Regions from separate parts of the Pseudarthrobacter arbutini genome, predicted to be linked through region 3. Evidence: riboswitches for the same ligand, from Rfam matches in the RefSeq annotation. Region 3 holds a riboswitch; each other region holds the start of a gene.
What was found. Region 3 has a riboswitch for thiamine pyrophosphate ahead of thiD (bifunctional hydroxymethylpyrimidine kinase/phosphomethylpyrimidine kinase). Riboswitches for the same ligand answer to the same signal wherever they lie in the genome.
Positions count from the first base shown of each region.

Region 1 (3,267 bases), on a different contig from region 3:
TTTCGGGACTGTGCCGTCGAACGCCGTGTAGCTGGCACCGCGGAACAGCATGCCGGCGGAGTGCAGGATGGCCAGTTGCCGGGGTTCGGTCGGGTCAAGGCTGCGGAGGTATTCGCCGTAGCTGATCTTGCCGTCCCACGGCTTGCCCAATGCCTCAGTCTGGAGGCGGAAGTGACGCAGGGAGCGCTCGTCCGGGGCGGGCATGGTTCGCAGGATGCCCACTTCTCCCGCCAGCATCAGGTTTGCCGCCGCCATCCCCGTCATCAGGGAGATCTGGGCGTTCCAGTCCTCCACCGGAAGCTGCGGCGCCGCGGCAATCCGGTAGCCGCCGTCGGGCAGCTGCACGATTTCCTGCTCGGGCATGTTCAGGCTGGCGCCGCCACGCTGCCGCTCCAGTTCAACGCGCTTGAGGCCCACTTCCTTCAGGAGCTGCAGGACAGGGCCGGCCGTCCCGGCGTCGAGTTCGGCCTGGGCTCCCTTGTAGCTCAGCTTGGCCCGGCTGCGGATGGTGGCCCTCTGGACGCTCACAGTGGAGACCTGCGCGGCGTCGTCCAGCCCGAACTCCCAGACGTAGGCGGAACACAGCTGGCCGGCCAGAAGGCTGCCTGCCCCTTCGCTGATGACTTCCGGGTGCAGCGGGATACGGCCGTCAGGGGCGTAGAACGTCTGGCCGCGGCGCCGGGTCTCTGCGTCGAGTCCGCCGCCGGGGCGGACAAAGGACGGCACGTCAGCGATGGCGTAAAGCACCCTGTAGCCAGTGCCCGCACGCTCGATGAACAGCGCCTGGTCCAGATCGGTGGACGACGCCGGATCGATAGTGAGGAAGGCCACTTCCGTCAGGTCGGCACCCGGCAACTCGTGTGCGGCCACCGCCGCTTCCGCGTCCCGGACCGCCTCCGCCGGGTAGGGCCCCGGCAGTTCCAGCTCGGTCCGCAGGGCGCTCAGCGCCGCCGCGAGGTCGTTCGTCTGCTCGTGGACATTGGGGGCCAACCTATGATGTGACACGAAAATCAGGTTAGCTCGATTTCCACGGATCGTGCACGCCCGCCGCCCGCCACGCGGGGGATTGTCAGGATGCGCCGGCGTCCAGGGCCGCCAGGAGTGCCGCGGCCGCCGCTGCGGGGTCCGCGGCTTCGGTGATGGCACGCACCACAACAATCCTGCCGGCGCCGGCCTCCACCACCTGCTCCACGTTGCCGAGATCGATGCCTCCGATGGCAAACCAGGGCAGCGTGGCCTGGGTGCCACCGGCAGCGCGGACGGCTTCGGCCGCGTACCGCACCAGGTCAAGGCCGACGGCGGCCCGGCCCGGTTTCGTCGGAGTGGCCCAGACCGGTCCTACGCAGAAGTAGTCCAGGCCGCCTTGGTCAGTCAGCCCACCGGACAGCCGGATGGCGCCTTCGATCTGCTCGGCGGTGTGCGTGGAAAGGCCGATCGCGGCTGGTGCCCCGAGCAGCGTGCGGGCGGAAGCGACAGGCAGATCTTTCTGCCCGATGTGGAAAACGGGGGCGCCGGACAGCAGCGCGATATCGGCACGGTCATTGACTGCCCACAGCTTTCCGTGGCGTTCGGCCGCGGCCCGAAGCACGGCCAGCAGCTCCAGCTCCTCCGCCGCCTCGATTGCCTTGTCCCGGAGCTGGATGATGTCCACGCCGCCGGCAAACGCCGCGTCCACAAACTCGCCAAAGTCCCCGCGGTCCCGTCGCGCGTCAGTGCACAGGTACAGCCTGGCGCTGTGCGGGAGGCCGGTGTTAATGCCGACGGCGGGGTCTGTTCCGGCCAAGGATTCGGGAGCGGGGGAGGGGGCGGAGGGCGTGCCTGCAGCGGCGAAGGATTGCGCGTTCATGGAAACCAGCCTAAGTCCCCTAAACTGGGCGGGTACTGCGGGAGCCCGTTGCAGCCGTCACAAAGCGGCCGGGCTGAGAGGGCGTCAGAGCCGACCGCTTGACCTGATCCGGCTAGTACCGGCGTAGGGAAGGAACATATGCCCCCCGCAATAAGCAGCCCACCTGAGCCTGCACCAGCCAGCCCGGCCACCGCCCTGCACGCCGACGTGGCCGTCATCGGCGGCGGAGTCATCGGCCACGCCATAGCCTGGGAAGTCCGGCGGTCCGGCCGTTCCGTCGTACTGATCGATGACGCGCCCGGCAACGGCGCCAGCTGGGCAGCCGCCGGCATGCTGGCCCCTGTGAGCGAACTGCATTACCAGGAGGAAGACCTCCTTGAGCTGATGCTGGCATCCTCCGGCCTGTGGCCTGCCTTTGCGGCCGACCTCGCCCTGGCCGGGGCTGGCGATACCGGATATCTGACGACGCCGACCCTCGCGATCGGCGCGGACGCTGCGGACCGCCGGGCACTGATGGACCTCCGGGCCGTGCAGCAGGCCAGCGGCCTGGTGGTGGAACCCCTGACTGTCCGTGAGGCCAGGACCAGGGAATCCCTGCTCAGCCCGGCCATATCCTGCGCCCTGGACATCTCCGCCGACCACCAGGTGGATCCACGGAAACTCGTGGCGTGCCTCCAGGAAGTCCTGGCCATCCACGAACCGGGCGCAGGAACCGCCGTGGCAGGTGCCCGCGCGGGATTCGCCGTTGACCAACGTGCCGCTGCCCTGCTCTGGGAGGACGGCCGCGTCATCGGCGTGAAGCTCGCCCACGGCGGAACTGTCCAGGCCCGGGAGACCGTCGTGGCCAACGGATTGCAGGCGGCGTCGCTGGATGGCCTGCCGGTTGGACTGCACCTGCCCCTGCGGCCCGTCTACGGTGACATCCTGCGGCTGGCTGTTCCGCAGCACCTGCGCCCGCTCCTCACCTCCACTGTCCGCGGAATGGTCCATGGTGTGCCGGTCTACATCGTTCCCCGGCAGGACGGCACGGTGGTGATCGGCGCTACGCAGCGAGAAGACGCGCTCGCCGGGACGGGCGACGCTGCTGTCTCGGCGGGCGGCGTCTACCAGTTGCTGCGGGACGCCCAGGTCCTGGTGCCGGCCGTCTCGGAGCTTGAACTCCTGGAATGCACAGCGCGGGCAAGGCCTGCGACCCCGGACAACGCCCCTCTCCTCGGCCGCGTACCGTCTTCCGCACCAAGGACGGGGAACACAGCGGACATTGCCGGGCTGATGGTTGCCACCGGATTCTTCCGCCACGGAGTGCTCCTGGCTCCGGCGGCGGCGGCCATCTGCCGGGACCTGCTGGATGGCCGGACGGACCCGCGATGGGGGGCCCTCAGCCCGGCCCGCTTTTCAGGAAAGCACCACGTAGCCGGCAT
Region 1 is NZ_JBTNDQ010000001.1:347,013-350,279, reverse strand. Features, by position in the region: gene ACX80V_RS01610 (RNB domain-containing ribonuclease) at 1-1,005, opposite strand, end outside; gene thiE (thiamine phosphate synthase) at 1,070-1,846, opposite strand; TPP riboswitch at 1,874-1,994, shown strand; gene thiO (glycine oxidase ThiO) at 1,985-3,267, shown strand, end outside.
Region 1: linked by a shared signal. The riboswitch ahead of thiO (glycine oxidase ThiO) and the one ahead of thiD (bifunctional hydroxymethylpyrimidine kinase/phosphomethylpyrimidine kinase) in region 3 are both predicted to bind thiamine pyrophosphate.

Region 2 (3,267 bases), on a different contig from region 3:
TGGCCGACCGGCGGGAGCAAGCCAATGAGTCCTGAGGCCAGCGTGGTTGATAACGTCATCGATGCCGTGTCGGCGGTGTTCCTGGTGGTGGGTGCCCTTATGTCGCTCGCCGCCGCCGTGGGCCTGCTCCGCTTCCCGGACCTGCTGAGCCGCATGCACGCTGCCACCAAGCCCCAGGTGCTGGGGCTGTTCCTGCTCCTGGCGGCCATCGGCCTGCAGCTGCGCACCTGGTGGGTGTGGCCGGTGCTGCTGGTGGCCTGGATCTTCCAGCTGCTGACGGTGCCGGTTTCCGCCCACATGGTGGGCCGCGCCGGTTACCGGACCAAACACCTTCACCGTGAGCTGCTCAGCTCGGATGAACTCGAAGCCGTGGTTCAGAAGGCGGCCCAATCGGCCAGAGATGAGTCGTCCAGGGATGAAGCGTCCGACGGCGGCCGGCGGGACTGAGCGTCAGCCACCGCCGCCCCAATCACCGCCGGACTGCTTGCCAGGGTTAGACGATGTCCTGGGACTTGGCGAAACGGGTGATGGCCCGTTGCGTGCCGCGGTTGGCGAGCACCTGGATGATGGTGCTGACCGAGGCCGAAATGAGCGCGAACGTCAGGGCCGAGCGCAGGGTGGTGGGAGTGTCTTCGTCCTTGCCGGTGGGGGGCTTCCGGCCGGTGGACTTTTCCCACACGGTATTGACCACCTTCGTGCCGACGAATCCGGCGCCGAGGCTGATTGCAGTGCCGAGCAGCTTGATGAACAGGTTCATTCGTTGAACTCCTTGTGAGCGGATCCGGGACTTCCTTTAGCCTAACCCGGCTGCATGGACTCCAGAATCTCCCGCAGGGCTTCCACCACCAGATCGTGGTCCTGCTGCTGGGGCAGGCCCGAGACCGTCACCGTGGCCACTGCACCCACACCGGCGACGTAGACCGGGAAGCAGCCGCCGTGCGGGGCGTAGGTGGACTCGTCGAACCAGCCGTGGTCCTCGATCCGGCCGCCGTGCAGCCTGCCGCGGAGGCCCACCAGCAACGACGGGATCTCATACCTGGCGGCGGTGCGCTGCTTGGCCCGGACCCAGTGCTCGTTGTCCGGGGTGGCGCCGTCCAGGGCCACGTGGAACAGGACCTGGTCACCCTTGGTGATGTCGATCGCGATGGGCAGCTTCCGGCTCTTGCCCAGCTCCACCAGGAGCAGCCCGAGGTTGAGGGAGTCGTCCTTGCTGAAATGCGGAAACTGCAGCTCGTTGATCTCGGCTTCGACCCGGGCAATCAGGGCCTCCAGCAGCCCCGCCGGCTGGGGCACCGTCGAATCAGGATTGAACGCAGTCACAGTCGGGTTGTTGGCAGTCATGGCCCACAATCTACCCCGCCCGCGGTGTAAACTGGAGCACGCCCATCAGGGCAGATTTATTACGACAGGGGAGCGCCGCCGTCGGACATCACTGGCATTGCCAGGGAACCGCAGGTGGGCGCTGAGAGTGCGGACAGCCGCAGACCCTCGAACCTGATCCGGTTAGTACCGGCGCAAGGGAGTCGAGTTCTCGAAGTGTCCGGAAACGGCGGCAGCGCCGCACGCCGGGGCACTTTCCCCTCCTGTTCCTCAGGAGGACCAAAATGACAACTGCAGCAATCAAAAAGACCGGCAATACCTGGCGCGTTGTGGACATCGTAGTGGCGGCACTCATCGCCATCACCGGCGGCGTGATCTTCTGGGCCTGGTCCCAGGGCGCCGGCATCGTCTCCGCCCCCATGAACGCCGTTTACCCCCCGCTGACCGGCCTGATCGCCGGCGGCTGGATGATCCCGGCAGTGCTGGGCATGCTCATCATCCGCAAACCCGGCGCGGCGCTCTTCTGCGAAGCGGTGGCCGCCACCGGCGAGCTCATCATGGGCTCGCAGTACGGCGCCACGGTGCTGATCTCCGGCCTCCTGCAGGGCCTGGGCGCCGAGCTGGTGTTCTTCCTGTTGGTGTACGGCAACTTCCGGTTCAAGTCCTTCCTGCACCAGAAGTACAACCTCATCGCCGCGCTGCTGGCCGGTGCCGGGGCGGGCCTGTTCTGCGGCCTCAATGACTCGTTCCTGCCGTGGGGCTGGAACATCGCCTACGAGCCCGGCGACAAGCTCGCGTACATCGTGTTCTGCACCATCTCCGGCGCAGTGATTGCAGGTGCCTTGTCCTGGATCGCCACCCGCGGCCTGGCCAGGACCGGTGTGCTGAGCTCGTTCGCGTCCCGGAAGGCAGCGTCGGAGCCCGTCTTCAACTGATGACCGCTTCCGACGCCAGTGCTTCCGGAGTGCGCCCCGCCGCGGTGTCCGCCCGCGGCTGGGGCTGGCGGCACGCCGGGCGATCCGCCCCCGCCGTCCACGGGCTCGACCTCGACATCGCGCCCGGCGAGCGGGTGCTGCTGCTGGGACCGTCGGGCGCGGGCAAGTCAACGCTGCTGCACGCGCTCGCAGGGGTGCTGGGGGATGAAGGGGACGACGCCGACGAAACCGGTTCGCTGCTGATCGACGGTGTGGTGCCCCGCGGGCAGCGCGGCCGCTCGGGCCTGATGCAGCAGGATCCGGAAACGCAGGTTGTTCTTTCGCGTCTGGGCGACGACGTCGCCTTCGGCGCCGAGAACCTCGCCGTTCCGCGGGACGAGATCTGGCGGCGCGTCCATGAAGCGCTCGACGACGTCGGGCTGCGAAGTGCCGACGTCCGGCCCGGCGGCGATGGTTTGGACGCCGACGGCGGGCCAGGTGCCGCCGGGCTCCCGCTGGACCACCCGACGTCGGACCTGTCCGGCGGGCAGAAGCAGCGCCTGGCGCTGGCCGGGATCCTCGCGATGCGGCCCGGGCTGATCCTGCTGGATGAGCCCACCGCGAACCTGGATCCCGCCGGTGTGCTGGAAGTCCGGGACGCAGTGGGCCGCTGCCTGGACAAAACCGGCGCCACGCTCGTTGTGGTGGAGCACCGTGTGTCCGTCTGGAAGGACCTGGTGGACCGGATTGTGGTGCTGCAGCCGGGCTCGGCTGCGGGCTCCGCTGGAAGTTCCGCCGCCACGTCCGCAGTCCTGCTGGACGGGCCGCCGGACCAGGTGCTAGCGGAGGCACGGGACATGCTGATCGGCGCGGGCGTCTGGGTGCCGGGGTATGTTCCGGCAACCCGCCGCCGCGTGTCCGTAGGCTCCGGTGACCTGCTGCTGGCCGCCGGGGAACTGGCCGTCTCCCGCGAGCGTCCGCGGCGCCGCGGCTTCCGGACCATCCCGCCCGTACCGGTGCAGCAGGGCATCAC
Region 2 is NZ_JBTNDQ010000010.1:62,785-66,051, forward strand. Features, by position in the region: gene ACX80V_RS12670 (MrpF/PhaF family protein) at 1-35, shown strand, start outside; gene mnhG (monovalent cation/H(+) antiporter subunit G) at 25-447, shown strand; gene ACX80V_RS12680 (DUF4235 domain-containing protein) at 494-757, opposite strand; gene ACX80V_RS12685 (heme-degrading domain-containing protein) at 799-1,341, opposite strand; TPP riboswitch at 1,398-1,539, shown strand; gene ACX80V_RS12690 (ECF transporter S component) at 1,605-2,255, shown strand; gene ACX80V_RS12695 (ABC transporter ATP-binding protein) at 2,255-3,267, shown strand, end outside.
Region 2: linked by a shared signal. The riboswitch ahead of ACX80V_RS12690 (ECF transporter S component) and the one ahead of thiD (bifunctional hydroxymethylpyrimidine kinase/phosphomethylpyrimidine kinase) in region 3 are both predicted to bind thiamine pyrophosphate.

Region 3 (3,267 bases):
GAACGCAAGGTCTTCCTGCCTTCGGGCGGCTCGCTGGTCATCGACCGTACCGAAGCCATGACCGTGGTGGACGTCAACACCGGCAAGTTCACCGGCAGTGGCGGCAACCTCGAGGAAACCGTCACCAAGAACAACCTCGAGGCAGCTGAAGAAGTGGTCCGGCAGCTCCGGCTCCGCGACATCGGCGGCATCATCGTCATCGACTTCATCGACATGGTCCTCGAATCCAACCGCGACCTTGTCCTCCGCCGCATGGTGGAATGCCTGGGCCGCGACCGGACCAAGCACCAGGTGGCCGAAGTGACCTCGCTGGGCCTCGTACAGATGACGCGCAAGCGCATGGGCACCGGGCTCCTGGAAGTCTTCGGCGAGCAGTGTGAAACCTGTGCAGGCCGCGGAATTGTCACCCACGACGACCCCGTGGAACACCGCCGCGCCAACACTGTAGCCGCGGAGCACCACGTGCAGCGTGTGGACAGCCGCCCGGAAACCCAGCGCACCGATAGCGTGCGGACTGACAGCCAGCGCCCGGACAGCCAGCCGGGTGGCCGCACTGACCGGAAGCGCCGCCGCGGACGGGGCGGCCAGCCGCTGGAAACGGCACCGGCAGCTCCGGTGCAGATCCACACGGTCCACCCGGAAGCCAGTGATGCCGAGCGACATGCCAAGGCGGAGGCCACGCGGGCAGCGCTTGCGAACATTGCGGCCGCAGCCCACGCTGCGCACCTGCACGACGACGAAGTGGCTCACGCATCAGCCGCCGCGGGCCGGCAGCCTGCGGCTGCGGTGCCGGCTCCGGCTGAGCGGTCCGAAACGGACTCCAACGGCCGTCCGGCCGCAGTGCTGACATTCGGCGGCGAGCAGGTTGTGCTTCCGTTCGTGGCGCACCACGATGACCAGCCGCACTCACCTGCCCTGACACTTGATCGCCTCGCGGAGGCCTTCGCGCACCTTGGCGAGCCGGCACCTGTAGCGGAAAGCAAGCCGTCGGCATTCCAGGCAACTGAAACCCAGCCGGCTGAACCTGCCCGCCAGCAGCAGCCAGCCGCGGCGGAGAAGGATTACTCCGACCACACCGAGGAGCCCCGCGCCCGCCGTCCCCGGCGGAACCGGAGTGCCAGCCGCGCCCAGGGCGCAGCCAACGCCACGTCCGTAGAGCATCACGAAGCCGCTCCGGCGGCTGCCGCCGGACACACCCACGCCGCCAAGGCGCCGGAGCCCGTCAAGGCTCCTGTGGCCGACAAACCGGTTGCCGCCAACGCGCCCATCATCCTGGGCGTAGGAGTTCCGGCCTCGGAGCTCTGACCAAGCAGTAGGGCAAGCCAATACAACGGCGCCCGGACGTGCCTGTGAATCACAGGCTGCGTCCGGGCGTCCGGCGTTAAGTCGCGAGGAACGCTAGGCTGGTGACTGACACGGGGTGCCGCGCAGAGAGCCGGCTGAGATCCACACCCGTTGAACCTGTCCGGTTAGCACCGGCGAAGGGATGTCTCCTTTGGCTTCAACTTCTGTCCTTCCTCCTGCAACACCCGCGGCGGCTCTGCCGGAAACCCCAGCAACCCGGGCTGAGGTCCGGCCCGCACCAGCCCGCTCTTCTGCGGTCCGGGTGCTGCGTGACGTTCCGCGGGTGCTGTCCATTGCCGGATCGGACCCTTCAGGGGGCGCGGGCGTCCAGGCCGACCTCAAAAGCATTGCAGCCCTTGGCGGCTACGGCATGGCGGCCATCACCGCGCTGACGGTCCAAAACACCCAGGGGGTCCAGGCGGTTCACGTCCCGCCTGCGTCCTTCCTGGGCCAGCAGCTCGATGCCATCAGCGATGACATCACCATCGACGCGGTCAAGATCGGCATGCTGGGCGACGCTGCGGTGATAGGCGTGGTCCGCGACTGGCTGGAAAAGGTGCGTCCCGCCGTCGTCGTTCTTGATCCGGTCATGGTGGCCACGAGCGGCGACCGGCTGCTGCAGGAGTCTTCCGAGGCGGCCCTGCGGGAGCTGCTCCCGCTCGTGGACCTGATCACCCCCAACCTGGCCGAACTGGCCATCCTGGTGGGGGAGCCGCAGGCGAGGGAATGGCACGACGCGCTCGGGCAGGGGCAGCGGTTGTCCGCCGCGACCGGTGCCACCGTCCTGGTCAAGGGCGGCCATCTCGACGGCGGTGCGTGCCCGGATGCCCTGGTCAACGCTGCCGGGCTGCTCGCCCAGGAGGTGGTGGAAGTGAGCGGGGACAGGATCCCCACGCGCAACAGCCACGGCACCGGCTGCTCGCTGTCGTCGGCCATGGCCACGGCTCAGGCCCGGCTGGGGGACTGGGAAGCCGCACTACGGCAGGTGAAGCCCTGGCTGGTGGGCGCGCTGCAGGCCTCTGACCAACTTGAGGTGGGCGAGGGCAATGGCCCCATCAACCACTTCCACCACATGCAACAGATTCCGGCAGTCGGCGAGTTCGCAGAGACGCTGCGCCGGGCGTCGGAGCCGGATCTTGCAGCCATCTACGGGCTGGATTTCATCCGCGACCTGACGGCCGGCACGTTGGCTGAGGAACAGTTCGCCTATTACCTCGCCCAGGACGCCATCTACCTCAACGGCTATTCGCGGGTCCTCGCCCGGGCCAGCGCGCTGGCGCCCACGGAAGCCGCCCAGCTGTTCTGGGCAAAGTCGGCCCAGCAATGCCTTGAGGTCGAGTCCGAACTGCACCGCACGTGGCTAAGCACCAGGACAGTGGACTCTGTCCTGGGACCTGTCACCAAGTCCTACGTGGACCACCTGCTGGCGGCCTCGGCCTCCGGCAGCTACGCGGTGCTCGTTGCGGCGGTGCTGCCGTGCTTCTGGTTGTATGCCGAAGTGGGACAGACCCTCCACGAGGAGTTCCTGGCTGCGGGTGCACCGGCAGCACATCCTTATGCCGACTGGCTGCGGGCCTATGCTGACGAGGATTTCGCCCAGGCCACGCGTGACGCCATCGCCTTGGCTGACGACGCCGGCCGGAGTGCTTCCGCGGATGAACGGGCGGCGATGCTGGTGGCTTTCAGGCAGTCGTGCCGGTTTGAGGTGGAATTCTTCGACGCGCCGCGAATTCATTCCTGACAGGCTGCGGCCCGTGCGGCCTGTACGATAGTCAGGCACGGTTTTGGATTGTCAGTGCAGTACCTGCTTGTGGGTCCTATCACAGACAACCTGCCGTAACCAGCCTCATTTGCGGCCGAAGGCAAAATTAGCGTATTCTAGATCTTCGGTGCTTACGCCAACACTTGGGTTACGACCCCACG
Region 3 is NZ_JBTNDQ010000019.1:29,924-33,190, reverse strand. Features, by position in the region: gene ACX80V_RS18995 (Rne/Rng family ribonuclease) at 1-1,305, shown strand, start outside; TPP riboswitch at 1,407-1,504, shown strand; gene thiD (bifunctional hydroxymethylpyrimidine kinase/phosphomethylpyrimidine kinase) at 1,487-3,085, shown strand.